DNA from 3 places in the Humibacter antri genome. Region 3 is predicted to be linked to each of the others. Evidence: predicted binding sites of a transcription regulator. Region 3 holds the regulator's gene; each other region holds the start of a gene.
What was found. Region 3 encodes HspR, which represses chaperone genes until heat shock. Its sites were predicted from a motif close to AAGTTGAGTCNNNNNGACTCAACTT; they were not measured.
Positions count from the first base shown of each region.

Region 1 (10,017 bases), on a different contig from region 3:
CGCGTGCCGAGCCGACGACGAAGCGTCTCGGGGCCGGCGATCAGCGCGTAGTGCCGCAGCTCGACGCCGCGAGAACGCAACCCGCCGACGATCTCGTCGAAGTAGTCGTCGCGCACGATCGTCATCGGAACGATCACCGGGCCGACGTGTGAGGCATCCGCCTGCTGCAAGGTGTCGACGACGGCTGATCGCCACTGCGGCAGGTCCTGGAAGTCGTGGCGGGCATCCGGTGGCAGCGTGCGCCGCAGCGCGAAGCCCAGCAGTTCGGGATCGGCGACGTGGGCGTTCGGCAGCCTGCGATGGAGCTCGAACGCGGTATGGGTCTTGCCCGCACCGAAGGCGCCGTTGATCCAGATGAGCACGTTTCGAACCTATCCGGCATCGCTCGGAGCGACGTCGGCTGAAACCTCGCACAGCCGGGGCCCGGTCACGGTGGATCGAGGGCGACCAGCGGACTGGCCTCAAGTCTCCGGGCCGGCCGAGCTCACGCATCCGGCGTCGCTGGGAGTCGTGAATGCGTTCGCGATGAGACGTGAATGCGCCGTCGATGCGAACGCCTGGCGAGCCTGGGAGTGAGCCCGTCGTCGCAAGGTGCCGAATCGATAATGACGATATGTCGGCGCAGCGTCCTCGGGCGCGGTCGGAGACGACGGTGCTCCGAGCGCGCGGGCTGTCCGTCACCTATGGACGCGTCGCGGCCCTGCGGAACGTCGATCTGGATGTCTCGGCCGGCGAGGTCGTCGGCATCGCCGGTGACAACGGGGCGGGCAAGTCCACCCTGCTGCGCTGTCTCTGCGGCGACATCGGCGAGGCGCGCGGGCAGGTGTGGCTGGACGGCAAGCGCCGGCGCCCGTTGTCGTCGACCATCGCCGACGGGCGCATCGGTGTGGTGTGGCAGCACCTGGAGCTCGCGGACAATCTGGATGTCGCCGCCAACCTGATGCTCGGCAAGGAGCGTCGCCCCTGGCTCATGTCCGAATCGAAGTTCCACGAACGGGCGCGCTCGGTGCTGCACGAGCTGGGCATCCCGATCGCTGAGACGAGTCGGCTGGCCGCGTCGCTGACGGCCGCGGAGCGGCAGCTGCTCGCGCTGGCGCGTTCCGTGACGCCGCCTCCGCGGCTGTTGCTCCTGGACGAGCCGACAGCCGTGCTGGGCCAGGCCGACTCCGTGCACGTCGAGAACCTCATCCACCGCCTGCGCACCCAGGGCACCACGATCGTTCTCATCTCGCACGACGTCGATCAGCTCTTCCGCCTCACCGATCGCGTGGCCGTGCTGCGGCACGGGCGTCTGGTCGCCCAGCTCGACCCGGCGCGCTCGCATCCCGACGACCTGCTCGCACTGATGGCGGGGCGCGACGCAGCCTCCGCCCCCCGGCAGCAGCTGACCCGCCTGCACGGGCTCGCCGGCCGGCTGGTGTCCACGGACCGGTTGAGCCCGGAGGGGGCGTCCGCCGGGCTCGCACTGATCCTCTCGACGCTGGGCGCCGCGCTGGGCGCCTGGCGGCTCAGCCTGCACGTGATCGAGGGTGACGCGCTGAGGTGCGTGTGCTCGGTCGGGCTGCCTGCAGCGGTGCAGGATGCCTGGCACAGCATCCCGCTTTCCGCCGCGAACGTGCCGCTGGTCGCCGCAGCCTCCGCCGGCGCCGTCGTCGTGGACGCCGACGTGGCTTCCAGCCGCGACATCGCCCCGTACGGTTCTCTGCTCGAGGATGCCGGCATCTCCAGCTGGTGGGCCGTCCCGTTCTCCGGCGGAAGCGCGTTGCGCGGATCCGTCGGCGTCTACCATAGGGAGCCCGGCGCGCCCGGCGGCGACCAGGTCGACCTGATCAACCTGTACGCCGGCTACGCGGCGGCCGCGCTCGAGCGGGAGCGGCTGCTGGCCACGCTGACGGCGCGCAACACCGTGCTGGAGAGCATTCGCGCTGTGCTGCAGACGCTCGCCGGCGCAGAGTCGCTCTCCGACCGGATCGAGGCGACCCTGCGCATCCTGCGCGAAGCGTTGCACGCCGACGAGGTCGCGCTCTACGACAGCGCCACTGCTCCCGGTGCGCGGCAGCGACCGACGTCGGTCGGTGAGTCTCGTCTCGTCGTGCCCCTGTCCGACTCCTCTGTGCTCGTCGCCGAGTGGCGCGACCGCGTCGCCGGCGCCGAGGATCGAGTGCTGCTGGAAGATGCCGGCCACTCGATCCTGCTCGCACAGGAGCGCGAAGACACCGAGCTGGCACGCCACGAGATGGCCGCGCTGCGCCGGTCGCACGACCTGCAGCGCCAGTTCCTCGCCCGGCTCTCGCACGAGCTGCGCACGCCCCTCACGGCGATCCACGGCTATGCGTCCAGCCTGATGCAGACGGATGTCGTCTGGGACGACACCTCGCAGCGCCAGTTCCTGACGCGCATCAGCAGCGAGTCGGCACGCATGCACCGGCTCGTCGACGACCTGCTCGACTTCTCCATGATCGAGTCCGGCATGCTGCGGCTGCGCCCCGACTGGGTCGACCTGGGGCTGGTGATCGACGCCGCGTGCTCGTGTCTGACGCCGGCCGCGGTCGCAGCCATAGACATCCAGGTCGACGACGATGTGCCGGTCGTGTGGGGTGATCACGACCGCCTGGAGCAGGTGATGATGAACCTGATGGACAACGCCGTTCGGCACAATCCGCGCGGAACGACGGTGAGGGTGGAGGTTCACCGCGACGGATCGGACGACGTGCTCATCACGGTCACCGACGATGGGGTTGGAGCCTCCGACCGGCCGTCGCGAGACGGCGAGGACCGCGAGACGGATGCCCGGCTGCACTCCTGGCGTGACGCGAGCGCCGGCGCGGGGCTGGGGCTCGCCATCACGCGGGGCATCGTGGCGGTGCACCAGGGCGTTTTGACCCGTGAGTCGATGCATCCGGGGAGCCGGTACGCGATCCGGCTGCCTGTCGAATCCCGTACACCGGCGCTGGAGGTGGAGGATGCGTGACCGTTCGGCCCTGACCACCGTGCTGCTCGTCGAGGACGACCCGAACATCGTCGACCTGATCCGGGCCAACCTGACGGTGCGAGGCTACGACGCGCTCGTCTCCATCGACGGCGGCGACGTGATGCGGCTGATCGAGCTGGAGCGGCCTGACATCGTGCTGCTCGACCTGATGCTGCCGGCGGCAGACGGCATCGAGTTGTGCCGGCGCATCCGTGGGCGCTCCAGCATCGGCATCATCGTGGTGTCAGCCCGCGGCGGCGAGCACGACAAGGTAGCCGCGCTGAACGCCGGGGCAGACGACTACATGACCAAGCCGTTCGGCATCGAAGAGCTGCTGGCCCGCATCGTCGCGACGTTGAGGCGAACGCGGCCGGCGCCCACTGGCGGCGATCAGCCTTCGGTGATCGAGGTCGACGGCCTGGAGGTCGACCTCGACAGACAGCAGGTGAAGCGCGACGGTGCGGCCATCCATCTGACACCGACGGAGTTCGCTCTGCTGCGCGAGCTCGCGCTGCGACCCGGGGCGCTGATCCCGCATGCCCAGCTGCTGCGCCGGGTCTGGGGCGCCGGGTATGAGACCGAGACTGAGTACCTGCGGGTGTACGTGCGGCGACTGCGATCGAAGCTCGAGGTCGACGGGCAGCCGCCGCTCATCGTGACCGAACCGCGCGCCGGGTACCGGTTCGCCGCGGTCTGAACGCGTCGCGGAGACCGAGGCACCGTAGCGGCCTCGGCGCTGGCGTCGCGGCGGAGGCCCACTGCGTCTTCGCTCCAAGCTCCAGCGCGCGCATTTCTACGGTTTGTTCACGCCGAAGCCCGATTATTCACTACCCGTTCATGCTCGGGCTCCTAGCGTCGCATCTGTCAGATCACAGCTGGCGGGGACACCACGCGTCTCGTCGCCTGCGCCATGCGCGCAGCTCATCGTGCCGCGCCCGCCTCAACGAAGAGGAGTCAGTTCCTTGCGATACAAGAGTTCAATGGGCGTCGCGGCGATCATCGCCGGCACGGCGCTCCTCCTGACCGGATGCTCCGGCACATCCAGCGGCAACTCCACATCAAGCGCGTCGGCGAACGCCGGCAATGTTCCCGCGCTGACGGTCTCGTCGTTCCAGCGGGACTTCTCCAGCATGGCGAAACTCAAGCCGCTCGCGTCGAAGGGATCGGGCAACATCGCGGTGATCCTTCCCGACACCGTGACCTCGGCGCGCTACACGGAGTTCGACGCCCCCTACCTGACGAAGGCGTTCAAGACGGCCGGGCTGACTTCGAGCCAGTTCAGCGTGCAGAACGCACAGGGCAGCGACGCGACGCAGCTGACCGACGCTCAGACGGCGATCACGGCAGGTGCCAAGGTGCTCGTCGTCGACCCGTTGGATGCCGGTGTCGGCGCGAAGATCGAGCAGTACGCGACCCAGCATCAGGCGAAGGTCATCGACTACGACCGGCTGACGTTGGGCGGCACGCGTGCCTATTACGTCAGCTTCGACAACGTCAAGGTCGGCGAATTGATCGGGAACGGCCTGGTCGCCTGCACGAAGGACTGGGGTGTGACCAAGCCCAACGTCATCGAGATGAAGGGCGCCCCCACCGACAACAACGCGACGCTGTTCGCGCAGGGGTATGACAAGGTGCTGAACCCGCTGTACTCCTCGGGCGGATGGACCAAGGTCGCCGAGCCGGCCGGAACCTGGGACCCGCCGACGGCGGCGACCGAGTTCACCCAGGCCTACACCGCGCACTCGAACGCCAACGCGGCCCTGGTGCCCAACGACGAGAACGCCGCGCCGATCATCACGTACCTGAAGAACCACGGCATCAAGGCGAAGTCCTTCCCGATCACGGGGCAGGATGCCACGCTCGTCGGTCTGCAGAACATTCTGACGGGCTACCAATGCGGAACGGCGTACAAGCCGATCTACCTGGAGGCTCAGGCCGCCGCCGCGCTGGCGATGTACCTGCGGGCGGGCGACACCCCGCCGAGTGGTCTGGTCAACGGTTCGACCGCCGACACCACGAGCAAGACCTCGGTGCCGTCGGTGCTGCTGAAGCCGGAATGGGTGACAACGGCCAACATGAACTCGACGGTCATCGCCGACAACTTCGTGCCGGCCTCGCAACTGTGCACATCGGCGTACACGTCGGAGTGCACCGCGGCGGGGATCAAGCCGTAGGGCGATGGAACAGGGGCCGCGCGAGTCAGCTCGCGCGGCCGTCCCGTTCGAGCTTTTGAGCGACGAAGTCGCGATAGTGAGAGAAGACAAGTGAGCGAAAAACAGACAGCTTCGCTTCCGACCGCGGACCAGGTCGGAAACGTGGCTGAGGGAACGCCGTTGCTGCGGCTGCAGGGAATCACCAAGCACTTCGGTCCGGTGCTTGCGCTGAACGGCATCGACCTCGACGTTCCGGCCGGCCAGGTCACGGCTCTCGTGGGCGACAACGGCGCGGGCAAGTCGACACTGATCAAGGTGATCGCGGGAATCCATCCGTACGACGGCGGGCAGATTCTGTGGGACGGCGCACCCGTGCACATCGGGAGCCCCCACGACTCCTCGGCGCTCGGGATCGAGACCGTCTACCAGGACCTCGCCCTCTGCGACAACCTCGACATCGTGCAGAACATGTTCCTCGGGCGCGAGAACCTGCACTACGGCCGCCTGCTCGACGAGGCCTCGATGGAGACCAGGGCCAAGCAGACGCTGAGTGATCTGTCGGTGACGACGGTGAAGTCGATCCGCCAGCCGGTCTCCTCGCTCTCCGGCGGTCAACGACAGGCCGTCGCCGTCGCACGGGCCGTGATGTGGGACGCGAAGCTCGTCATCATGGACGAGCCGACCGCCGCTCTCGGCGTGGCGCAGACAGCGATGGTGCTGCAGACCATCGAGCGGCTCAGCTCGCGGGGCATCGCAGTGCTGGTGGTCTCGCACAACCTCAACGACGTGTTCCAGGTCGCCGATCGCATCGCGGTCATGCATCTCGGCACCCTCGCCCGATCGGCGCCCATCGCCGAGCTGACTGTGGGAAAGACCGTCGAGCTCATCACCACCGGGAAACTCTCGGGCGAATCGGACAAGGGGCACTGAATGTCGTCGACTCAGAAGCAGGCCGTTCCGCCGCCGAAAGAGGCCACGGTTCCCGCCGGGGTGCTGGCCGGGGTGCCCGAACTCGCGTCGGGAACCCTGAGCGGGTACGCCCGGGCTTGGCTGGTGCGAGTGCGAACCGGCGAAAGCGGCGTGCTGCCGGTCATCGGCGGGCTGATCGTCATCATCATCATCTTCCAGGTCACGAACCCTGTGTTCCTGTCGCCGAACAACATCATCAACCTGATGGTGCAGGCGTCGGTCTACGTGCTGTTCGGCGTGGCCGAGGTGTTCGTGCTGCTGCTCGGCGAAATCGACTTGGCCCTCGGGTTCACCGGGGCCATCGGCGCCGTGTTCGCGGTCTGGATCACCGGCTCGCCCTATCACGCGCCCTGGTACGTGGGTGTGCTGCTGGGCCTTGCAGTCGCTGCCATCATCGGGATCGTCTGGGGATTGCTCATCACGCGACTGCGCATCCCCTCGTTCATCGTCACGCTCGCCGGTCTGCTCGGTCTGCAGGGCGTGCTGATCTTCCTCATCAACCTGCTGGCTGGCGCATCGAGTGGTGGAACGATGTCGGTCGCGAACCAGGTCATCAACAACATCGCGTACGGGTATCTGAACGCGGTCGTGTCGTGGATCGTGCTCGCTGTCGTCGTGATCGCCTACGCGGCCGTCACGCTGATGCGCGACCGTCGTCGCCGCGCGGGCGGACTGGTCACCCAGCCGCTCGGCCTCAGCATCATCAAGATCGTGCTGATCGCCGTTGCGGGCATCGTTCTCGTGCTCATCTGCAGTGCGAGCACGGGCGTGCCCTGGGCGGTCCCGATCGTGCTGGCCATCGTCTTCGGCTGGACGTTCCTGCTCTCCCACACCCGCTTCGGGCGCTACGTCTACGCGATCGGCGGCAACGCCGAGGCCGCGCGCAGGGCCGGCATCAACATCTCGTGGGTCAGAGTCGTCGCGTTCGCGCTGGCCAGCCTGACCGCTGGTGCCGCCGGCATCTTCTACGCGTCCCGCCTGGGATCGATCTCCAGCAACGTCGACGGCGGCCAGTACGTGCTGCTCGCCGTGGCCGCTGCGGTCATCGGGGGCACCAGTCTGTTCGGCGGCCGTGGCAAGATCGTGCACGCCCTGCTCGGCGGGCTGATCGTCGCGACGATCTACAACGGGATGGGGCTGCTCAATCTCTCCGCAGCCATACAGTTGATGGTCACGGCGCTCGTGCTGCTCGCGGCCGTCACGGTCGACGCGCTGAGCCGCCGCAACCGCTCGGCCGGGTGACCGAACAGGGCTCTAGGTCAATCGTCTGGCCGCGCCGGACTGGACAACCGATACCAGGTCGTCCAGTCCGGCGTGGTCGGCCGAATTCGTGGTGAAGAGGGCGAGCCCCTTGACCGTAGCGATGGCCGCGATCATGAGAGCGGCGATTCGTCGCCTCGGCGTTTGCCAGATCTGTGCAACGGCCGCCGATCGATGTTCCGGCCGACTCGTCCGGCCGCTACACGTGCATCCAGTGCCGGAGCTTCGCCGGGCGCAGCCTGATCCACAGCACGACGGCGAGACGAGCCATGAAGTCGATCGTCATCACCGCGATCGGCTCGCCGTCCCGCTGCAGCACGAGGCCCGGCTGGTCGTTCACCGGGCGTTCCAGGACGATCACCCCTGGCTGGTGCGCCAAGCCGTGCAAGAGCACCATTACGGCGTCGTCGGTGCCGCGAACGATCTGCGCATGCGGATGCTCGTCGTCGCCGGCATCGACCACGACGGCGACGTTCGGCGCCAGCAGTGATGCCACGCGTGCGCTGTCGCCGCGCTCGGCAGCGAGGTGCAGATCGTGCACAGCGCGATGCGTGCGTGACTCGACGATCGAGCGCCATGCGGCCGTCCACGACCTGCCACCGCCGGTCGCGGTGCGCAGGGCCTCCCGCCGCATCGCGTTCACCTTTCCAGCATGCGCCCCTCGCCTCGCGTGGGCATAGCGGATCCTCAGATCGCGTCGGCCCGGCCGCTTGCGCGGGCGCGGGAATACCCGCCGAGAGGTCAAACTTGAGTTATGTAGACTCAAGTTTGTGCGGGCATCCGGCCGGCGCAGAATCGTGCTGACACGACACGATGCCGTCGTGACGGATGCTGCGCCACTGTAAAGGGGAGAAGTAGATGGCGAACATGCAGGGCGCGCCCTCCAGCCAGGAGGAGCAGAAGAGCGCGCTCGAACAGTACGGAGTGGACCTCACCGAGCTGGCCAAGACGGGCAAGCTCGACCCGGTGATCGGTCGCGACTCCGAGATCCGCCGGGTCAGCCAGGTGCTGACCAGACGTACCAAGAACAATCCGGTGCTGATCGGCGAGCCCGGCGTCGGCAAGACTGCCGTCGTCGAGGGCCTCGCCCAGCGCATCGTCGCCGGCGATGTCGCCGAATCGCTGAAGAACAAGCGGCTCGTCTCGCTCGACATCTCCGCGCTCGTGGCCGGTGCGATGTACCGCGGCCAGTTCGAGGAGCGGCTGAAGAGCGTGCTGAAAGAGGTCGACGAGTCGAACGGCGAGGTCATCACGTTCGTCGACGAGCTGCATCTGCTGATGGGCGCAGGCGGCGGCGAGGGGTCGGTGGCGGCATCCAACATGCTCAAGCCCATGCTCGCCCGCGGCGAACTGCGCCTGATCGGTGCGACGACGCTCGACGAGTACCGCGAGTACATCGAGAAGGATGCCGCGCTCGAGCGCCGCTTCCAGCAGGTGTACGTCGGCGAGCCCGGCGTCGAAGACACGGTCGCGATCCTGCGCGGGCTGAAGGGGCGTTACGAGGCCCACCACGGAGTGACCATCTCGGATGCCGCGCTCGTCGCGGCCGCGGCTCTCTCGAACCGCTACATCACGGCGCGGCAGCTGCCCGACAAGGCGATCGACCTGATCGACGAGGCGATGAGTCGGCTCAAGATGGAGATCGACTCGTCGCCGGTGGAGATCGACCAGCTGAAGCGTCAGGTCGACCGCATGAAGCTCGAGGAGCTGGCGCTGAAGAAGGAGAAGGACGAGGCGTCGAAGGAGCGTCTCGCCAAGCTCCGCGACGAGCTGGTGCAGCGCGAGCGGGAGCTGGCAGTGCTCGAGGCGCGCTGGGAGCGCGAGCGCATGAGCCTGAACCGTGTCGGCGACCTGAAGAAGAAGCTCGACGAGGCCGTCACCGAACGTGATCGGGCGCTGCGCGAGGCCGACTATGCGAAGGCATCCAAGCTCGAGTACGAGACCATCAAGCAGCTGCAGCGCGATCTCGACGCGGCCGAGCAGGCTGAGAACGCACCGGATGAGCCGCGCATGGTGAACGAGCAGGTCACCGAAGAAGACATCGCGGCGGTGATCGCGGCCTGGACGGGCATCCCGGTCGGCCGTCTCATGCAGGGCGAGACCGAGAAGCTGCTGAACCTCGAGAGCGAGCTCGGACGGCGACTCATCGGGCAGAAGCGCGCCGTGCACGCGGTGGCCGACGCCGTGCGCCGCTCCCGGGCCGGCATCAGCGACCCGAACCGTCCGACCGGCTCGTTCCTGTTCCTCGGTCCGACCGGCGTGGGCAAGACCGAGCTGGCGAAGGCGCTCGCCGAGTTCCTGTTCGACGACGAGCACGCCATGGTGCGCATCGACATGAGCGAGTACGGCGAGAAGCACACCGTGTCCCGTCTGGTGGGGGCGCCTCCCGGCTACATCGGTTACGAGCAGGGCGGGCAGCTCACCGAGGCGGTGCGACGCCGCCCGTACGGCGTCATCCTGCTCGACGAGGTCGAGAAGGCGCACCCGGAGGTGTTCGACCTCCTGCTGCAGGTGCTCGACGACGGACGCCTCACCGACGGCCAAGGCCGCACAGTCGACTTTCGCAACACGATTCTGATCCTGACGTCGAACCTGGGCTCGTCCGTTCTGATCGATCCCACGATGTCGTGGCACGAGAAGGAGGAGGAGGTGCAGGCACTGGTG
Region 1 is NZ_BAAHAW010000012.1:2,783-12,799, forward strand. Features, by position in the region: gene ACYVDK_RS05430 (ATP-binding protein) at 1-362, opposite strand, end outside; gene ACYVDK_RS05435 (ATP-binding cassette domain-containing protein) at 614-2,971, shown strand; gene ACYVDK_RS05440 (response regulator) at 2,964-3,668, shown strand; gene ACYVDK_RS05445 (sugar ABC transporter substrate-binding protein) at 3,952-5,145, shown strand; gene ACYVDK_RS05450 (sugar ABC transporter ATP-binding protein) at 5,236-6,054, shown strand; gene ACYVDK_RS05455 (sugar ABC transporter permease) at 6,055-7,335, shown strand; gene ACYVDK_RS05460 (sigma-70 family RNA polymerase sigma factor family protein) at 7,553-7,987, opposite strand; gene ACYVDK_RS05465 (ATP-dependent Clp protease ATP-binding subunit) at 8,212-10,017, shown strand, end outside.
Region 1: a site for HspR is predicted at 8,098-8,122, ahead of ACYVDK_RS05465 (ATP-dependent Clp protease ATP-binding subunit). Genes of this name have one in related genera too.

Region 2 (10,017 bases), on a different contig from region 3:
CGATCATCCTGTTCCTGCTGGTGCCGACGATCGTGCTGGCGGAACTGCGCTACCCGCATCTTCGACGTGCGATCGAGTTCGTCTGTCTTCTGCCCATCACCGTGCCGACGGTGGTGCTCGTCGTCGGATTCGTACCTGTGTACCAGGCGATGGCCGGAGTCTTCGGCAGCGTGCCGTGGACTCTCGCGTTCGCCATAGGGGTGATCGTGCTCCCGTACGCGTACCGGCCGATTCACGCGAACATCACCGCGCTCGACGTGGTGGTGCTCGGCGAGGCCGCTCGCTCACTCGGTGCCGGCTGGTTCTCGGTGCTGGGCCGAGTGATTCTGCCCAATCTGCGGCGGGGGCTCCTCTCCGCCTGCTTCCTCACCATCGCCGTCGTGCTCGGGGAGTTCACCATCGCCTCGTTCCTCAACCAGAACACGTTCCAGACCGCGCTGTATCTGCTGCAGCAGACCGACCCCTACGTCGCGGCGATCTTCGCCGTGTTCGCGCTGGTGTTCGCGTTCGCACTGCTGCTGGTGATCGGCAGGGCCGGATCGATCAGCCGCATCAGGAGGGCAGCACGATGACCGTCACCACGCCCGCGACATCCACCGACGACCGCGCCGCGCTCGGCCCGAGAGAGACCACTGCACCGCTGACCGTCAGGGGGACGTCGGTCGAACTCGAAGGCATCGTGAAGGCGTACGGGTCGCACCGGGCGCTGCAGGGGGTGAGCCTCGACATACACCCCGGCGAGTTCGTCGCCCTGCTCGGGCCATCGGGTTGCGGAAAGACCACCATGCTGCGCGCCCTCTCCGGGTTGGAGCAGATGGATGCCGGCAGCATCCGCATCGACGGCACCGACGTCGTCGGGGTACCTGCCAGCAAACGCGATATCGGAGTCGTGTTCCAGTCGTACTCGCTGTTCCCTCATCTCACGGCCCGAGCGAACGTGGAGTTCGGGCTTCGGATGCGCAAGGTCGACGCTCGCACGCGCACTGCACGCGCAACCGAGGCCCTGGGTCTGGTGGGGCTGAGCGGGCACGGCGATCGCTATGCACACGAGCTCTCCGGTGGGCAGCAGCAACGGGTGGCACTCGCCCGCGCGCTCGTCATCCGGCCGCGCGTGCTACTCCTCGACGAGCCGCTCTCGGCTCTGGACGCGAAAGTGCGGGTGCAGTTGCGCGAGCAGATCAGGCGCCTTCAGCGCGACCTCGGAATCACGACCGTGTTCGTCACGCACGACCAGGAGGAAGCGCTCGCGATCGCCGACCGCGTGGCCGTGATGAACGCGGGCGCGATCGAGCAGATCGGCACGCCCGAGCAGCTGTACCTCCAGCCCGGCACACCGTTCGTTGCCGACTTCGTCGGACTCAGCAACAAGCTCCCCGGTCGCGCGCGGGGCGCCGAGGTGATCGTCTTCGGTCAGCGAATCCCCATTCTGGGCGATCCGGCGGACGGGGAGGTCGAGGCTTCGGTGCGCCCCGAGGATGTAGCGCTGCTCGACGCGACAAGCGGCGATGCGGACGGAGCGGCCGGTGTGGTCGTCTCCTCGAGCTTCCTCGGATCCGTGCGGCGAACGACCGTGCGCCTGGTGGACGGCACAGTGCTGGCGGTGCAACACGACGCACGGGATCGTCCCGTGCCGGATGCGGCGGTGCTGGTGCGCTTCAAGGGGCGGCCCGCCGTCGTTCGACCGCGGTGAACGGGCGTCGGGCCGAGGTGGAGCAAAGTCAGACAGCTGCAGCCAACACGGGAGCGAGCTCCGCCTCCAGCGCAGCGCGGGGCTTGGAGCCCACGATGGTTCGCACGACGGCGCCGTCCACGACGAGCTTGAGGCTCGGCACAGCCATCACGCCGTACTCCGCGGCGAGGCGAGGACTGTCGTCGGCGTTCACCTTGACGATCGTGAACGCGTCGGAGTGGTCGGACTCGATACGCTCGAGCGTCGGCCCGAGTACCCGGCACGGCCCGCACCAGGTGGCCCAGAAGTAGACGAGCACAGGTGTCTCGGCATGCTCGAGCGTCGACGCGAACGTCTGCTCATCTGCGATGATCATGGTTCTCCTTCGTTTCCTCGTGGCTCTCGTGGCTCTCGCGGCCGGCGCGCCCTGTCTCGGCAGCCCTCGACCGCACGGTCTTCGATGGAGCGGCACTCGATCCGGGAGTGCTCGATCCGGGAGCGCTCGATCCGCCAGTCCTCGATTCGGCCGTGGAAAGCAGCGCTTGCAGTGCTGACCGCCTGCGTTCGAGCTCGTCGATCCGTCTCGTCAGGTCTTCGATGGCCGCACTGTAGGCGGGACGTGTGGCCAGGCAGTCGTCGCCGTTGGCGTTGCCGTCGGCCAGGCAGTCGAGGAACGGTCGGGTCTGTGTCAGGCGCAACCCGACGCGGCCCAGCTCATGCGCCTCGGCCACCAGGCGCGGCACGTCTTCGGCGTAGTCCCGGTACCCGTTCGGCAGGCGCGACGAACCGACGAGACCGAGCGATTCGTAATGACGCACGGTCTTCACGCTGACTCCGGCGCGGCGTGCGACCTCACCGATCCTCATGCCAGCCCTCCCGTCGAACCATCCGCCTCTCGTTCACGCTAAACGTTGCCCCACGGGTCAAGGTCAAGCGGTGAGCGGATGTCACGCTCGGATCTGCTGCATGCCGGCATCCAGAAAGCCACCGACGCCCCGTCAGTGCGAGCGGAAGAAGTCGGAGGCACGTCCCGTCCAGAGCAGGATGATGATGATCAGCGAGACCAGAGCGCTGATCGCGGCCCACGCGAACTGGCCGGGGAACGCCCAGGCGGTGAAGGCATCCGTCGCGATGGCCAGCAACTGCATGATGGTGACCACGACGCGGGCACTGCTCGAGCCGCGCAGCAGGCCCCCGGCGATGAGTACGACCACGACTCCGAACAGGATCGACAGGATCGCGGACGTGATCAGCGAGGCGCTACTCGACCACGCGCTGCGCACGGTGGGCTCGTGCTGGAACACCAGGAGAAGCACGCCCGCGACGATGTTCAGCGCACCCTCGATCCACGCGAGAACGGCGATCAGGGTCACTCCGGCCGGACGGCGGGCTGCTGCGCTCATTCGTACTCCTGTCGTGGGAATGCGTTCAACGTAGCGAGCGTGGGGGCATTCCCGGGTTTCGACAAGCTCAACCCACGGGAACGGCGCGCTCAACCCACGGGAACGACAAGCTCAACCCACGGGAACGACAAGCTCAACCCACGGGAACGGGGACGGGGCGCTCAACCCACGGGAGACAAGCTCAAGCCACGGTATGGGGCAGGTGCGACTCGCTGGCACCGGGAATACCAGTGACCGGAGGGTGTTGAACTTGATAAGACCCGACTCAAGTTCGAGCGGTTCAACCGAAGAAACCCGGAAACTACAGGAGATTCAGTGCCTGAGAACTTCATCCCCGGCGGCACCGAGGCGAACGGCGAGGGCAGCTCGTTCGACGACTTCCTCGCACGCTACCTCGCGGGCGAACGCGCTCGCGAGGCCCGATCGATCGACATCGGCCGCTTTCTCAGTCGGCGCACCCAGGAGGTGCTGCAGCGTGCTGGGCGGTTCGCGCTCGAGCACGGCCACAAAGAGCTGGACGCGCTGCACATCCTTCGCGTGATGGCCGATGAGGACCCCGCGGCCGACGCGATGCGCCGCATCGGCGTCGACCCCGTACGCATCGTGCGCGCCGCAGATCAGCGCCTGCCGCAGACCGGCGAGGCGACCAAGGACGCACCGGCCCTGACTCCCTCGGCGCAGCGCACGCTGTTCCACGCTTACCAGGTGGCGCGCGCGTCCGGGTCCACCTACATCGATCCCGAGCACCTGTTCTATGCGCTCGTGATCGCCCAGGACTCGCCAGCGGGCCAGGTGCTGCAGTCCGCCGGAGTGACGCCCGAGGCGCTCGCCGGCGCCATGCGCGAGGCCGCGACGGTGGGCGTCGGCGCGAGCGGCGACACGGATGCCGAGGGGCAGGCATCCGAGACGCCCATGCTCGACCGGTTCGGCACCGACCTCACGCTCCAGGCCCGCGAGGGCAGGCTCGACCCGGTGATCGGACGGGTGGACGAGATCGAGCAGACCGTGGAGATCCTCTCCCGGCGCACCAAGAACAACCCCGTGCTCGTCGGCGAGGCGGGCGTGGGCAAGACCGCGATCGTCGAAGGACTCGCCCAGGCGATAGTCGACGGCGTCGTTCCGGAGCAGCTGCGCGACAAACGAGTGATCTCGCTCGACCTGCCCGGCATGCTGGCCGGAACCCGCTACCGCGGCGACTTCGAGGAACGGTTGACGAAGCTGATGGAGGAGATCGCGCAGCGCAAGAGCGAGCTGATCGTCTTCATCGACGAGGTGCACACCGTGATGGGGGCGGGCGCCGGCGGAGACGGCGGAATGGATGCCGGCAACATCCTGAAGCCGCGGCTGGCCAAGGGCGACCTGCATCTGGTCGGTGCGACCACTCTCAAGGAGTATCGGCAGATCGAGAAGGATCCGGCGCTCGAACGCCGTTTCCAGCCGGTGACGGTGGCTGAGCCCTCGATCGAGGACTCGATCGCGATCCTCGCCGGGCTGCGGGGCGCGTACGAGGAGCACCACGGTGTCGAATACACCGACGACGCGATCCGCGCCGCCGTCGAACTCAGCGCCCGCTACGTCTCCGACCGCTACCTGCCCGACAAGGCCATCGACCTGATCGACCAGGCCGGAGCACGGCTGCGGCTGCGGCTCGGCAAGCAGGTGGACGCCTCCGAGCTGATGCAGCGCCTGGCCGACCTCGAGGCGGAGAAGAACGCCGCGGTCTCCGCCGAGCACTACGAGGAGGCGTCGAGGCTGCGCGACGAGATCGCGGCCGTCGAGGCCCGACTGGCGAAGGCATCCGCTGCGGGTGCACGCGTCGGAACCGACGCCGTCATCGACGAGGCGCAGATCGCCGCAGTGGTCGCGCGTGCGACCGGCATCCCGGTCGCACGGATCGGCGAGGCCGACCGCGAGCGGCTGGCGAAGCTGGAGAGCGAGCTGCACGAGCGCGTGATCGGACAGGATGACGCGGTGGCGGCCGTCGCGAAGTCGGTGCGCCGAAGCCGCGCCGGCATGGGCGACGAGCACCGGCCGGTCGGCAGCTTCCTCTTCCTCGGCCCGACCGGCGTGGGGAAGACCGAGCTGGCGAAAGCCCTGGCGGCATCGCTGTTCGGGTCCGAGCGCTCGATGATCCGGTTCGACATGAGCGAGTTCGGCGAGCGGCACACGGCCGCGCGGCTGATCGGCGCCCCTCCTGGCTACGTCGGCTACGACGAGGCTGGACAGCTCACCGAACGCGTGCGCCGCAACCCGTACTCGGTGCTGCTGTTCGATGAGATCGAGAAGGCGCATCCCGACATCTTCAACCTCCTGCTGCAGGTGCTGGACGACGGGCGCCTCACCGACGGCCACGGTCGAACCGTCGACTTTCGGAACACCGTGGTCATCATGACCTCGAACGTGGGCAGCGAGTTCCTGGCATCCAAGAGCGGGGCACTGGGCTTCGTGGCACAGGACGCCGATGGCTTCGGCGACGAGAAGGCGCTGCGGGACCGGGTGATGGGCAAGCTGCGCGAGAACATGCGGCCGGAGTTCATCAACCGCATCGACGAGATCGTGCTCTTCCGCAAGCTCGACCGCGCACAGCTTCGCGACATCGTGCGTCTGCTTCTTACCGCGACCGAGGCGCGACTGGGTGCGCGCGAGATCTCATTGACCGTGACGGATGCCGCGGTTCAGTGGATCGCCGACCACGGCTACGAGCCGGAGTTCGGCGCGCGTCCGCTGCGGCGCGTCATCCAGCGCGAGGTGGACGACCGGGTCGCCGACCTGCTGGTGAACGGATCCGTCGACGACGGCGGGTCGGTGCATGTGGACGCGTCGGGCGACGAGCTGCACGTGACGGCGGAGCGACGGATGCCCGTGGCAGCTTGAGCGCTCCCGCCGGCTCGAGATCGGGCCGGCGGCATCTGTCAGGAGCGATGGGACCAGCGATGGGACCGTGGGGAGAACCCACGGTCCCATCGCGCATGCACGATCACGCGGTGCTGCACCCGCGCGCCGCGCCGTGCAATGGGCCGCCGCACCGCGAGGGCCGCCGCGGAGGCTGCCGCGAGCGGCATGGGCATCCAGTACTCCACGAGACGCCACGCGGTGACCCCCAGCACCGCGACGCCGTGGGGCATGGCGAGCGCGACGAACGCCGGAACCATGACGCCCTCCACGATGCCGACTCCCCCAGGGGTCACCGGCAGCAGAGCGACGATGTTTGCGAGCGCGTACACGAGCAGCAGCGGCGCGAGCGGCGGATGCGCTCCGAACGCGGCGAACATGACGAGCAGTGCCGCGACATCCAGCAGCCAGTTGGCCGCCGCGAAGGCCATGACGGCTGCGAACCGCCACGGGCTGGCGGCCAGTGCTCGCACGGCGCGAACCGTGTGTGCGACGGACCGTGTGAGGCGAACGGACGCACGACCGGGCAGGCGGCAGGTCAGCCTGCGCACCAAGCGCACCGTGCGGGAGGGTCGCAGAGCGGCCAGGCCGAGCAGCGTCGCGGCCGTGCCGAAGACGCCTCCGACGAAAGCGCCCGCGAGCCGGTAGTACGGCGCGGCAGGCAGCGCGGCCACCGACGTGGCCAGGCCGAGCGCGAAGAGCATGCCCAGCGTCAGATTGGAGATGACCACCTCGGCGGTGATTCCGGCCACCACGACGCTGCCCGGCGTATTCCTGCGCGTCAGCACGCGGTAGCGCACGGCCAGCGATGTCGCGCCTCCGCCCGGGATCGCGTTCGTGACACCGACCCCGGCGAGGTCGACGCGCAGCACCGTGAGGAATCCGGGACGCGTGACGGGATCGAGGGCGGTCCAGGTCAGCCCGGCGAGGGCGGACAACGACAGGAGCTCGAGCGCGACTCCTGCCAGGAGCAGCGGGCTGGAAACCCCCGACACGAGCGACAGCGCCCGAACCGCGTCGTGCCACTGCGGCACGACGACGAATCGCACGAGCAGGGCGACGATCGACAGTGCAGCACCGGTGCGGATGAGCCGGAACGCACGCGCCCGTCGCTCCCGGTCGGCCGCCCTGGCCGTGGGGGCTCCCGTGCCGTGCGCCGGCGTGGCCGCCATACTTCACGGTAACTCCGTGCCCCCACGGCGCCGCGGGCACTCTGCGCACGCCCGTGCTCGGCGGCCCTCAGCCCGCGCTGCTAGCGTCGAGTGTCGGCATTGTGCCGACGTCAGGGAAGATCTCTCCGAACTTGTGCGCGCAGTCTGCCGCAGTGCGAACGTTTCCTCTGGGTTACTCGCCAGGAGCGCCATGTCTCAGATCACGCCTTCAACCATGCCGTCCAACGGCGTCGCCTCACGTGCGAATCCGGCGGGAATCACTGCAGAAGCACCCGTCCGCACGACCGCCATCGTCTACTGCGAGGGCCGATTCGGCACCCAAGACGGCAAGACCGCCAACGGTCTGGTGCGCTTCTCGGAGCGATATCAGATTCTGAGCGTCATCGACAGCTCGTTGAAGGGCTCGGATGCCGGCGGCGTGCTCGACGGCGCACCCAACGGCATTCCCGTCGTGGCGTCGCTTGCCGAGGCGATCCTCTCCGCCGGGCAAACGCCGGACTGCCTGATCTTCGGAATAGCCCCCGCTGACGGACTGCTCTCCCCTGTTCACCGGGCCGCCCTGCTCGACGGCATCGCACAGGGCATCCACATCGTCAACGGTCTTCACGAGTTCCTGAACGACGACGCCGAGTTCGCGGCGGCAGCCCTCCTGCACTCGGTCACGATCACCGACGTGCGCAAACCGAAGGAGAAGAAGGACCTGCACCTGTTCTCCGGACGCATTTTCGAGGTGACCTGCCCGCGCATAGCGGTGCTGGGCACCGACGGTGCCGTCGGCAAGCGCACCACGACCACCGTTCTCGTGCAGGCGTTGAACGCGCGAGGCATCAAGGCCGTCATGGTCGGCACCGGCCAGACCTCGATCATGCAGGGCGCCAAGTACGGGGTCGCGCTCGATGCGATCGTTCCGCAGTTCTGCTCCGGCGAGGTCGAGCATCAGGTCGTCGCCGCGTGGCGGGGCGAAGATCCGGACGTGATCGTCGTCGAGGGCCAGGGCGCTCTCAGCCACCCGGCCTACATGACGAGTGCGCACATCCTGCGCGGGAGTCGCGCCGAGGCCGTGATCGTGCAGCATGCCCCACGTCGGACGATGCTCGGGGATTTCCCGATGCTGCCGGTGCCGAGCGTGACGAGCGAGATCGCACTCATCGAGTCGTTCGCCGACACGGCGGTCATCGGCGTCACGATGAACCACGAGAACATGACGCCCGATGAGATCGAGCCGGCGATACTCGAACTCGAACGGGTCACGGGGCTTCCCGCAACCGACCCGTTGACCAGGCCGATCGACGACCTCACCGAGATGGTGTTGGCCGCACTGCCCCGTCTGGAGTCACGGACGCTCCACGCGACGTGAGCACACTCACGCGTCGAGCAACTCCTGGATGACCACCTTCTTCTGGCGCATCATCACCTGCACCTGCTCCGGCCGTCGAGTCAGCTCATCCATGTTCTGCGGGATGATCTGCCAGCTCACGCCGAACCGGTCCTTGCACCACCCGCACTGCTCGGACTCCGGCACGTGCGAGAGCGCGGACCAGTACCGATCGATCTCCGCCTGGTCTGCGCAGGTGGCGACGAACGAGATGGCCTCGTTGAATCGGAACAGCGGCCCGCCGTCGAGGCAGACGAAGTCCACGCCGTTCAGCGTGAAGCGCCCGTTCAGCACCTTGCCGGACATGCCGGAGAAGTGCTCGTCGAGCTTCTCGTCGGGGTACTCGTCGATCGAGACGATGCGCGAGTCCGGGAACACGTTCACGTAGTACTCCATCGCTTCCCGTGCACAGTCGTCGAACCACAGGCACGGCCGGATGGCCGCGATGCCGCTCATCGGTTCGCTCCTTCCGACGCGACGATGGCGTCGATCTGGCCCATCGCTCCTCGCATGCCCTCTTCCATGCCCATCTGCATCATCTGCTCCAGCTGCTCCAGGCTGACGAATCGGTTCACGGTGGTCATGCGGGTGCCCTCCAGGTCGCCCGCGTCGGCATCCGCGTCGAGCGAGACCGCTTCGAGCGTCACCTCGACCCGTGCAGGCAGGTCGTCGGTCGGCCTGCCGTCGTCGTCTGAGAACCCTTCGTCGAACTCGAGCCTGCGTGGCGGGTCGACGGCCACGATCGCCCACCATCCGTGCGCCCTGTCACCCTCCGGCCCGGTCATGTAATAGGCGCTCCTGCTGCCGACGCTGAGCTCATGTTCGTCGAACGTGGCCGGCCAGGTCGGCGGACCCCACCAGCGCTCCAGCTGGCGGGCGTCTTCCCACACCTGCCAGACCCGCTCAGGCGGCGCGGCGAACTCCGCCACGAACGTGAGCGTGAGGTTCTCGGGATCCTTCACACTGCTGATCACTGTCATCTGTCGTGCCCCTTCGTCATCTCTTGGTGGAGTCTTCGGTGAGCATGCCCTCGATCGCCGACGCCCGATCGCGCCAGAGCGACTCATAGCGGGCGAGCAACCCGTTCGCCCGCCTGATCGTCTCCGGCACCGCGCGCACCAGCTGCTCCCGCCCCCGTCGTTCCTTCGTCACGAGACCCGCCTTCGCGAGCACGCTCACGTGCTTCTGCACGGCCGCGAAACTCATCAGATAGCTCTGCGCCAGGCCCGAGATGGATCGATCGCCGCCCAGCGTGCGCGCCACGATGTCACGCCGGGTGGCGTCGGCGAGCGCGTGGAAGATGCGGTCGATCTCGTCGTCGGTGAGGATGTCGGGCATCCGAATATCTACAACCATTTGGTTGTAGATTAGACCTGCGCAGAAGTCTCGTCAAGGGGTGCTCGTGCCGGCGGCCGCTTGAAGGCCTCATGCATCATGAGCTGCGCCACCGACGGCGTGCCGCTCACGGTGCCGACCGCCGCCGTGGCGCGCACGAAGCTGTGGTCG
Region 2 is NZ_BAAHAW010000039.1:50,091-60,107, reverse strand. Features, by position in the region: gene ACYVDK_RS15075 (ABC transporter permease) at 1-572, shown strand, start outside; gene ACYVDK_RS15070 (ABC transporter ATP-binding protein) at 569-1,690, shown strand; gene ACYVDK_RS15065 (thioredoxin family protein) at 1,719-2,045, opposite strand; gene ACYVDK_RS15060 (MerR family transcriptional regulator) at 2,029-2,535, opposite strand; gene ACYVDK_RS15055 (DUF7144 family membrane protein) at 2,668-3,072, opposite strand; gene ACYVDK_RS15050 (ATP-dependent Clp protease ATP-binding subunit) at 3,388-5,946, shown strand; gene ACYVDK_RS15045 (lysylphosphatidylglycerol synthase transmembrane domain-containing protein) at 5,985-7,136, opposite strand; gene ACYVDK_RS15040 (DUF1611 domain-containing protein) at 7,327-8,493, shown strand; gene ACYVDK_RS15035 (VOC family protein) at 8,500-8,967, opposite strand; gene ACYVDK_RS15030 (SRPBCC family protein) at 8,964-9,491, opposite strand; gene ACYVDK_RS15025 (ArsR/SmtB family transcription factor) at 9,508-9,849, opposite strand; gene ACYVDK_RS15020 (NAD(P)-dependent oxidoreductase) at 9,879-10,017, opposite strand, start outside.
Region 2: a site for HspR is predicted at 3,320-3,344, ahead of ACYVDK_RS15050 (ATP-dependent Clp protease ATP-binding subunit). Genes of this name have one in related genera too.

Region 3 (10,017 bases):
CAGGTCGAGGTCACCTTCGACATCGACGCGAACGGCATCGTGCACGTGTCTGCGAAGGACAAGGGCACCGGCAAGGAGCAGTCGATGACGATCACCGGCGGCTCTTCGCTGCCGAAGGACGACATCGAGCGCATGGTGCGCGAGGCTGAGGAGCACGCCGCCGAAGACAAGAAGCGCCGCGAATCCGCCGAGGTGCGCAACAGCGCCGAGCAGATGGTCTACTCGATCGAGAAGCTCATCAAGGACAACGACGACAAGCTGCCTGCAGACGTGAAGACCGACGTGCAGGGCGATGTGGATGCCCTCAAGTCCGCACTCGCAGCCGACGACGACGAGGCCGTGAAGGCGGCGCACGACAAGCTCACCGCCAGCCAGCAGAAGCTGGGCGAGGCGATCTACCAGTCGGCTCAGGCCGCCGGTGAGCAGGGCGACCCGAACGCGGCCGACCCGGGCAACGGCGAGGCGCCGAACCCTGAGGAGGACGTGGTCGACGCGGAGGTCGTGGACGACGAGGAGCCTTCGACCGGTTCAGGACAGGCTAAGTAGCATGGCGAAGAACGACGACCCTTCGAAGGGCCGGGGGCCCGGCGAAGAGCACGAGGAGCCGATCGTGCGCGATAAGCGCAGGGTCGACCCCGAGACGGGCGAGGTTCGTCGGCCCGAAGCCGCCGGCTCCGAGCGCCTCGAGCACGAGCAGGTGGTCGACCCTTCGGCAGGTTCAGGGCAGGCCGAGGGCGAGGGCTACGAGGGCCCGGATGTCGAGACATCCCTCTCCGAAGCCGACCTCGCCTTCCTCTCCGGGCAGTCCAGCGCCGAGGACCTCGCCGCAGAGCGGCTCGCCGACCTCCAGCGGGTGACCGCGGAATACGCGAACTACCGCAAACGCACCGAGGCGAACCGCGAGGTGGAGCGGGAGCGCGCTGTCGCCGATACGGCGAGGGCGATCCTGCCGGTGCTCGACGACCTCGACAGGGCCGAGAAGCACGGCGACCTCGAGACCGACAGCGCGTTCGCGACCATCGCCGGCAAGCTGCGGGCGGCATCCGAGAAGCTCGGACTTCAGCCCTTCGGCGCGGTAGGCGAGGCGTTCGACCACAACGTGCACGAGGCGATCTTCCAGCAGCCGTCGGCCGAGACGACCGAGCCGACCCTGCTCGACGTCGTCGAGGTGGGTTACACGCTCGGCTCCACGCTCGTGCGCGCGGCCAAGGTGGTCGTGGCGGTCCCGCAGTAGCGTCCGCATTCCGTTCAGGTCGCAGTTTTCGTCGCTTTCGAGCCCAGATGGTGACGAAAACTGCGACCTGAACCGATGACACGCAGCCGCTCACAACAGAACACGTAAGAACTGAACACACAGAACGGAGGTGCCGGGTGGCCAGTCAGGACTGGTTCGACAAGGACTTCTACAAGGTGCTCGGCGTCTCCAAAGACATTTCGCCGGCGGAGCTGAAGAAGACCTACCGCAAGCTCGCACGGCAGTATCACCCGGATTCCAACCCGGGCGACACCAAGGCTGAAGCCAAGTTCAAGGAGATCAGCGAGGCGTACTCCGTGCTCTCCGACGACGAGCAGCGCAAAGAGTACGACCAGATCCGGGCCATGGGCTCCGGTGCCCGATTCACCGCGCCCGGCGGCGGCGCGAACGCCGGCGGGTTCGAGGACGTCTTCGGTGGCATGTTCAATCAGGGCGGCCGCGGGCAGTCCTACACGTTCCAACAGGGCGGCGGTCAATACGACGATCTGCTCGGCGGCCTCTTCGGCAACGGACGCTTCGGCCAGTCGACCGGCGGATACCGCGGCTACGGCGGCCCGACCAAGGGGCAGGATGTCTCGGCATCCACCACCATCGACTTCCAGACCGCGGTCACCGGCGAGACCGTGCACCTCACGGTCGACGGTGAGACCGTCAAGGTGCGCGTGCCGGCCGGGGTGAGCGACAAGCAGCGCATCCGCGTGCCCGGCAAGGGACGCCGGTCGCCGGATGGCGGGGAGCGCGGCGACCTGTACCTCACGGTGACGGTGCGCAGGCATCCGGTGTTCGAGCGCGAGGGGCTGAACCTGCGCGTCACCTTGCCGGTGACCTTCGCGGAGGCGACGCTCGGTGCCACGATCCAGGTTCCCACGCTGGACGGCGGCACGGTGCGGCTCAAGGTCGCGCCCGGCACGCCGAGCGGCAGGGTGCTGCGCGTGAAGGGCAGGGGCGTCTCCACGAAGAAGGACTCCGGCGATCTGCTCGCCGTTGTGCAGGTCGTCGTGCCTTCGCACCTGAGCAAGCAGGGTGAGGATGCCCTCGAAGCGTTCGAGAAGACGCTGCCCGACGAGAATCCGCGCGAGGAGCTGCTCGCGAAGGCGCGTGCCGCGGCACGATGACCGGGATGACGGCGGCACGATGAGGTGCATCGCGGCCGGTTGAACTTGGCCCCTCCAGAGCTTGTCGCAGGATCGAAACCGGCGGGCAGGGCAGACTTCGAATGGGCAGGCTCCGAATGAGCAGACCGCGAGTGTGCAGACTCCGAATACGGGGAGCGAGGTGAGTGGGGATGGCGCAACTGGATGAGACGACACCGGTCTTCGCGATCACCGCGGCCGCTGAGCTGGCCGGCATGCATCCGCAGACGCTGAGGCAGTACGACCGGCTCGGGCTGGTGAGCCCGCGGCGAACGGCGGGCCGATCCCGTCGCTACTCGATGCGCGACGTGGTGCAGCTGCGGGAGGTCGCCAGGCTCGGGTCGGAGGGTGTCAGCCTGGAAGGCATCCGGCGCATCCTCGAGCTCGAGAACCAGGTGAACCGGCTCGGCGCGCGCGTTCGCGAACTGGAGGGTGCGCTCGCCGACGAGATGCTGAACCGTCCTGGCCGCCGGGTGTTCGCCGCCGGTTCCGAGGGCGAGGTCGTCTCGTTGCGTGCCGGAACCCGAGTGCGCCGCAGCAACCAGGTGGTCGTGTGGCGACCGCTCGACCGGTGAGGGGCCGTGCTGCGGCCGGTCGACCGGTGAGGCGTCGTGTGGCGGCCGCTCGACGGATGAGGCGCGGTGCTGCCGTCGGTCCGCATCGTCGCCGAAAGGCCGTGCAGCGCGTGGAGAAGTTCCAGTCGTAGTGTCGACGGCATGACTCGCATGTCCACTGCCGCCGCCGCGCTCGGTGTGAGCGCGGCCGCAGCTGTGCTGGGCGTCGCCGCGCTCGTGGTCGCCGCGAGCCTGTCGGCGAATGTGCACCGGCATCCGATCACGGCGAAGTCGTCACCGACGACCACGGTCGTCGCCGTCGGCGATTCGATCATGGACGGCAACGGGCTCACGCCCGACGAGGCGTGGCCGAACGTCGTGGCCGGGTACAACGGGTGGCATCTCGCGAACCTCGCCACCGACGGCGCCGGGTTCGTCAACCAGGGGAACAACGGGTCGATCTTCGCCGACCAGGTCGACGAGGCCGTCGAGTTCGATCCGACGATGGTGATCATCTCCGGCAGCAGCAACGACCTCGGGGCGTCGGAGTCCGACGTGCAGAAGTCGATGATCTCGGCGATGCGCACGCTGCGCCACGACCTGCCGCATACGAAGATCGTCGCGGTGAGCCCGGTGTGGAACGAGTCGAAGCCTCCGGCCCAGCTCGACCAGATCAACGACGACATGGAATCTGCGGTCAGGTCGGTGGGAGGCACGTACCTCGACATCGGCAGGCCGCTGCTCGGAAAGCCGGGCTACATGCAGTCGGATGACGTGCATCCGACCGCGGACGGCCAGCTTCTCATCGCGGCGGCGGTGGAGCGGTCGCTGCAGAAGCACCACCTCGTGTGACGCGCGGCCGGGCCGAGCGCAATCGGGCTCGTCTCGGCTCGCAGGCGGCGCTGCCACCGACCGCTCGGCGGCGACCGTGCGTCCGAGGCTCGGGGGCGACCGCGCGTCCGATACTCCAGGTCGACAGTGCGCCCGGACGCTCCGGGTCGACGGTGTCCGGACGCTCCGGGTCGACGGTGTCCGGATGCTCGGGGTCGACAGTGTCCGATGCTCCGGGGCGACAGTGCGCGGACGCTCGGCGCCGACAGTGCGCGCGAGTCGCCAAGAGTCGTTCATAGGAACCTCATCGCCAGTGCAGGCCGAGCCCAACAGGGTGATTCGTAACCTGATCGTTATGAACGTCAAGGGGCTCATCACGCCGGCACTCGCCATGGCGTCGGTCGCACTGGCCGTCGCCGGAAACCTCACGATCGGCGCCCCGGCCGCCGCTGCGACCTCGGGGCGTTCGACGGCGGTCGCGATCGGAGACTCGATCATGGACGGCCACAATCTGCAGCCCGACCAGGCCTGGCCGGTCATCATCGCAGGCGACGACGACTGGGCGCTCACGAACCTCGCCGCCGACGGCGACGGCTTCGTGACCGTCGGCGACAACGGCACCATATTCCTCCAGCAGGTGAGCGAGGCGATCTCGTTGCATCCGCAGACCGTCGTGCTCTCGGCGAGCAGCAACGACCTGGGCGTGCCCGAGCCGGAGGTCAGGTCCGCCATGGTGTCGGCGGTCGACGAGTTGCACGCAGCCCTGCCGAACACCGAGATCGTCGGGGTCAGCGCGATCTGGAACCAGAACGACCCGCCGCCGCAGCTCGACCAGATGGGAACCGACCTGAAGCGAACGGTCACCGCCGTCGGCGGCACGTACCTCGCCATCGGCAACCCCTTGAAGGACAGGCCCGATCTCATGCAGGGCGGCGACGTGCATCCCACCGCGGCAGGTCAGCTCATGATCGCCGCCGCCGTGCAGTCCGCGTTGGCGAGGAAGGGCCTGGTGTAGGCGCGTCGACGGCACCCGAACGTGACGAACGAGCACGGGAGCGACGAGCCACCACGGGAGCGACGGGCGAGCACGGGAGCGACGAGCCACCACGGGAGCAACGAGCCACCACGCTGCGGGTGTCGATTGGATGGTGGTTCGTCGCCCGACGGGTCGGGCGGGGTGCCTCAGCGCGTCAGGATGATCTGCCGCGCGTGGCCGTGCCCGTCGAGGGCGAAGTGGAGAGTCAGCGGGCCGGTTCCGACGAGGGATGCGCCGGCATCCGCCTGGCTCACGGTGAAGCTCCCGGCGTCGGGCAGCACGAGCGTCGCGGTCGACTGGGTGCGGCTCGGATCGGCCAGCGCGACGGTGATGGTGTCGCCGTCGCGGTGCACGCCGACCGAGCACGGACCGCTCACCTGCATTCCCTCCACCGGTGACGTCGGCGCTCCGTAGAAGTTCGCGAGCGTCACCCCGGAGCCGTCGTGCACGATCGCCTGCGCACTCGAGTTATTGGCCAGTACCTTCACCGGCTTCTGCGCCTCGGTGGAGAACGTCGTGCTGTGCGCGACGCCGGGCAGTAGGTAATAGGCGTATCCGCCGGAGGCGGGGTCGACGCCGTGCGGATGCGTGAGGGTCACGTAGTCGCGCTGCTTCACGTCTGTCGTGCCGCCGGTGTCGGATCCCGAGTTGATCGCGTTCCACGTGCCCTGCCGGCTCACCACCTGCACCTGGGGCGTCCCCGAGATACCCTCGGCGTCGAGCAGCACGATGCCGGCGTATCCCTCGACGTGCAGACTGCGTTTCACGGGCAGGGCCGGCTGGCCCGGCCGCATCCGCTTGTTCGCGTGGTCGACGCGCAGGTCCGGGGTTTGCCCGGCGGCGAACGACCGGTTCTCGACCGTGGTGAAGACGCTGTGGCCCCCGGTTCCGGCGATCCCTGCGCCGAGGCATACGATGCCGTCGTCGAGGAAGAACCATGACTTCTTGCCCGACAGGGTCTTGTCGAAGTTCAGGTGGTCCATGCCCTGGATGCCCCACCGCGACTCGAGCGCCAGTCCGCCCGCGAACGCCTGGAACGCCCGCGGGATGCCCGTGCCGACGCCGCCCGCGCCCGATGCCCGCACCTCGTCGTTGACGGTGGTGCCGGGCAGCCGGTATGGGTCGACTGTGGGCCAGAAGTCGGCGCTGTACTGCGACGGGTCCACACCCGGTAGGTAGACGAACTGCATGCCGTCGCCCTCGTACCAGCCGAGGTTGTTCTCGTCGTTGCCCCACTCGTACCGTCCGATGCGTTTGGACGAGACGTTCACCACCGACGACCACGCCGGCCGGTGGTGCACGAGCCTGTCCTGGTCGCCGAACGCGTGCGTGACTACGGGTGCGGGAGCGGCCTGCACGGAGGCATCCGTCGCGACGCCCGACACCAGAAGTGCCTGGGCGATCGTGAGCTTCGGCACGGCGACGAGGTTCACGTCGGTGCACTGCTCGAGCCAGCCCTTCGCGAGCGAGAGGAAGGTCGACTGGTACGGCTGCGGTGCTCCGGATGCCAGCAGCAGCGTGCTCGCGATGAGGGTCGCGCCGTCGACGTAATCGGGCTCGTTCTGCCGCGAGACCGCCCTGCCGCGCACGGTGTCCATGATGCGACCGCCCACGACGAACGGCTGGAACGACTTCTGGATCGAGTCGAGGAAAACGCTCTGGTTCGGGTCGGTGACGGCCCACGTGCTGCCGCCGAGCAGGGCGAGGATGGCGGCGACGCCGGAGAGCGTGACCGTGCCGTACGTTCCGACGTAGGGCAGGTAGCTGTGCTGGATGAACGAGCCGTCCCGGTAGAAGCCGTCGCCCGCGGTGACGTAGGTGAAGAGGCTGTTCCTGCCGCCGCCCGCCACGTCGCTGAGGGCATCCCTCGCCATGGCGACCTCGTCGGGACGATTGTCGAGGATGCCCCGCAGTGCCGTGTTCAGCGCCTTGTCGCTGCGGTTGGCTCCGGTCTCGGCGAAGCTGGTGCCGCGGCCCCGATAGTTGGGGTTCGGCGCGAAGTACCGCGCGGCGCCGAGCAGGTTGGTGCGCACCTCCGCGGGCACCTTGTCGTAGAGCAGCACGAGCGAGTCGCCGACCTGACGCGGCCCGCCGATCTCCCAGAACCACCAGTTGCCCGCTGCGGCTTTGCCTGCGACGTACTGGTTGACGCTCATCCAGGTGAGCGCGGAGACGAGGGCGGCAGCGAGCCTGTCGTCGCCGTACTGGTCGGTGCCCTGCGTCGCCCACGCCTCGGCGAGGCTCGTGATCCGGTCGAACGTGACCCCCATGTTGCCGGTCGCGGTGGCGGCGCTGACACCCCGCATCGGCAGATCGGGCCAGATGCCGGGCGATCCTGCGGTCAGTGCCATCGCCTGCCAGGAGGCGGCCGCGTCCGCGGAGATCTGCTTCAGGCTGTTCGCGAGCGCCGGCACTCCGGCAGCACTTCCCGACCCGACGAGCATGGTGGCGCGCCGCTGAATCAAGGCGCCGAGCGCCGTGTCGGAGGATGCCGTGTCGGCGGATGCCCGCAACGCGCCGGTTCCCGTGCCGATCAGAGTGGTGGCAAGGGCGCCTGCGCCTGCGAGCATGAGCACGCTGCGGCGTGAGAGCACGAACCCGTTCTTCGCGGGATCCGGGGAATCGCTGGTGTGCATTGTCACTCCTCGTTGAGATGTTCTTCTTACTTCCGAGTCAGCGCGGCTGATTCGGCGCTCGGCCCCGTCGCCGCTTGCGGCGTGACCGCCGTGCGATAGAGAGGGTCGCGGCGAAGACCCACTGGGCCTTCGCTCATAGCTCCCCCGCGCGAGGCGGCGCGACCGAATCGCGCACCACCACGTGCGTGCCGACGATGACCTCGTTCGCCGCGTGCCGGCCGAAGGCATCCTCGTGCCGCATCGCGATGCGCACCGACTCGCGCCCCATCTCCTCCAGTGGCACGTGCACGGTGGTGAGCTTGGGACGCAACTCGAACGACTGCGGGATGTCGTCGTATCCGACAAGCGAGACGTCGTCAGGAACGCGGATGCCCGCCTCGGTGAGCGCCTCGAGCGCGCCCGCGGCGACGAGGTCGTTGGCAGCGAAGACGGCGGTGTACCCCAGATTCGTGGCGAGGATCTGCTGCATGCGGGTGTAGCCGAACTGGCGGCCGAACGCGCCCTCGTGAACCAGATCGTCGGTCGGCTCGATGCCGCGCGCGAGCAACGCCCTGCGGTAGCCCTGGAGACGCGACGTCGTGGTGGAGAGCCCGGGCGGGCCGCCCAGGTAGAGGATGCGCCGGTGGCCCTGTGCGATCAGGTGCTCGGTGAGAGCGAACGCGCCGCCCTCGTTGTCGTAGCCGACCATCTTGGTGGGCACCGATTCGCCGAGCGAGGGCCGTCCGCACAGCACGAGCACGGATCCCACATCGGCCAGCGCGCGCGCCCGGTCGGCCATCTTGCGGCGCAGTCCCTCGTCGTGCATGGCGCCGCCGACCACGATCACGGCGTCGGCGCGCTGCTCCCGCATGCGATCGATCAGATCGAGCTCCTGGTCACGGCTGCTGCGCGCGGCGGCGACGATGCAGAGCCGATCGTTCAGTGCGGCCTCCTGCTCGACCCCGCGCACTATGTAGGAGAAGAACGGGTCGACGACGTCGTTGACGATGATTCCCACCGTGCGGGTCGCCGCGTTGGCGAGCGCCCTTGCGTGTGCATTCGCCGTGTACCGAAGCTCCGCAACGGCCTGCAGCACCCTGTCCCGCGTGGCCTTCGCCACGGGATAGTTGCCGTTCAGAACCCGGGAGACAGTGGCCGTCGACACCTCGGCACGCTGCGCGACATCGTCGATCGTGGGCATTCTGCCGGTCGCGGAACCTCTACTGCGGGTTGCTTCGTCGGTGCTCATGGTCGTGCGTCTCCCCAGATCGTCGACACGGTTGCCGGCACCGGCATTCTGTCGTGCCCCGCGGGCCGCCTCGTCCGCACCCGTGCCGAAATCCTCATCATGGCCTACGCGATCCTCGCCAGGTCCGCATGGCGGATCTCGTGCTGCAGCGGCGCGCCGAACACCAGGCGTTCGATCTCGTCGACAGCGAGGTCCCCGAGCCGCATCACCTCGTTGCCCAGGGCGCCTGCGATGTGCGGCGTGAGCGTGACGTTGGGCAGCTCGTACAGCGGCGAGTCCTCGGGAAGCGGCTCGGGCTCGGTGACGTCGAGGTAGGCATCCAGTCGCCCGGAGACGAGTTCGGTCGTGAGTGCGGAGGTGTCGATGAGCTGTCCCCTCGCCGTGTTGATGACGACGGCGCCGTCGTGCAGCAGCGCGAGCTGACGGGATCCGATCAGGCCGCGGGTCTCGGCCGACAGCGGGGCGTGCAGGCTCAGCACGTCACTGCGGCGGCACAGGTCGTCGAGCGTGGTCAGCTCGATGCCCAGAGCGGATGCCTCGGCGCGCGGGAGATAGGGATCGCTCACCAGGATGCGCACGTCGATGTTGCTCAGCAGCCGCACCACCTCGCGGCCCACCCGCGAGGCGCCGACCAGGCCGATCGTGACACCGCTGACTCCGATCGGCGGCATGCCGGCGGCATCCCGAGCGGAGTGCGTCTCGCGCAGCCGCGCCGAGAACCGGCCGGCGCGTTTGAGCCCGAACACGATGGACGCGAACGTGAACTCGGCGACCGGGATGGCGTTCGCCGCAGCGCAGCTGGAGACACGGATGCCGCGCAGCAGCACGTCTTCGGACAGGAACGTCTTGACGGTTCCCGCCGAGTGCACGATCGCACGCAGGTTCGGGGCGGCATCGATCACGGAGCCGTCCACCCGTGGCGGATTCCAGCCCGTGATCATGATGTGCGCGTGCGCCAGCGCCGAACGGGAGGCCGGCGAGTCGAACTCGACCATGGGGCGCGGCCCGATGAGTTCGACAGCACGCTCCAGCCGTGCGAGGGCACGGGGGGAGAACACCTCGCCGAGCGAGGCCTCGCTCATCGCAAGAACCGCCGGCATTCGGGCGCCCTCGTCCATGTTCCGTTCGTCCTTTCCGAGCCACATAGTAATCGCTTACTGTAATCGATTCACCTCTCGCTTGCGCAAGTTCCGGTGTCGATTGCCCTGTCAGGGTGCGGAACGTGCAGGAATCTGGCAAATTTGACTGCCTCGTTGACAGCGCGAAATGCGTCAGGTACTTTCATCCAAAAGAAACCGCTTACTATGACGTCGCGCCTTCGGCACCGAGTCGAGCGGTCACGCG
Region 3 is NZ_BAAHAW010000002.1:306,712-316,728, forward strand. Features, by position in the region: gene dnaK (Hsp70 family protein) at 1-546, shown strand, start outside; gene ACYVDK_RS02150 (nucleotide exchange factor GrpE) at 548-1,234, shown strand; gene ACYVDK_RS02155 (molecular chaperone DnaJ) at 1,372-2,370, shown strand; gene ACYVDK_RS02160 (heat shock protein transcriptional repressor HspR) at 2,541-2,963, shown strand; gene ACYVDK_RS02165 (SGNH/GDSL hydrolase family protein) at 3,105-3,794, shown strand; gene ACYVDK_RS02170 (SGNH/GDSL hydrolase family protein) at 4,129-4,788, shown strand; gene ACYVDK_RS02175 (polysaccharide lyase 8 family protein) at 4,956-7,445, opposite strand; gene ACYVDK_RS02180 (LacI family DNA-binding transcriptional regulator) at 7,579-8,673, opposite strand; gene ACYVDK_RS02185 (hydroxyacid dehydrogenase) at 8,778-9,755, opposite strand.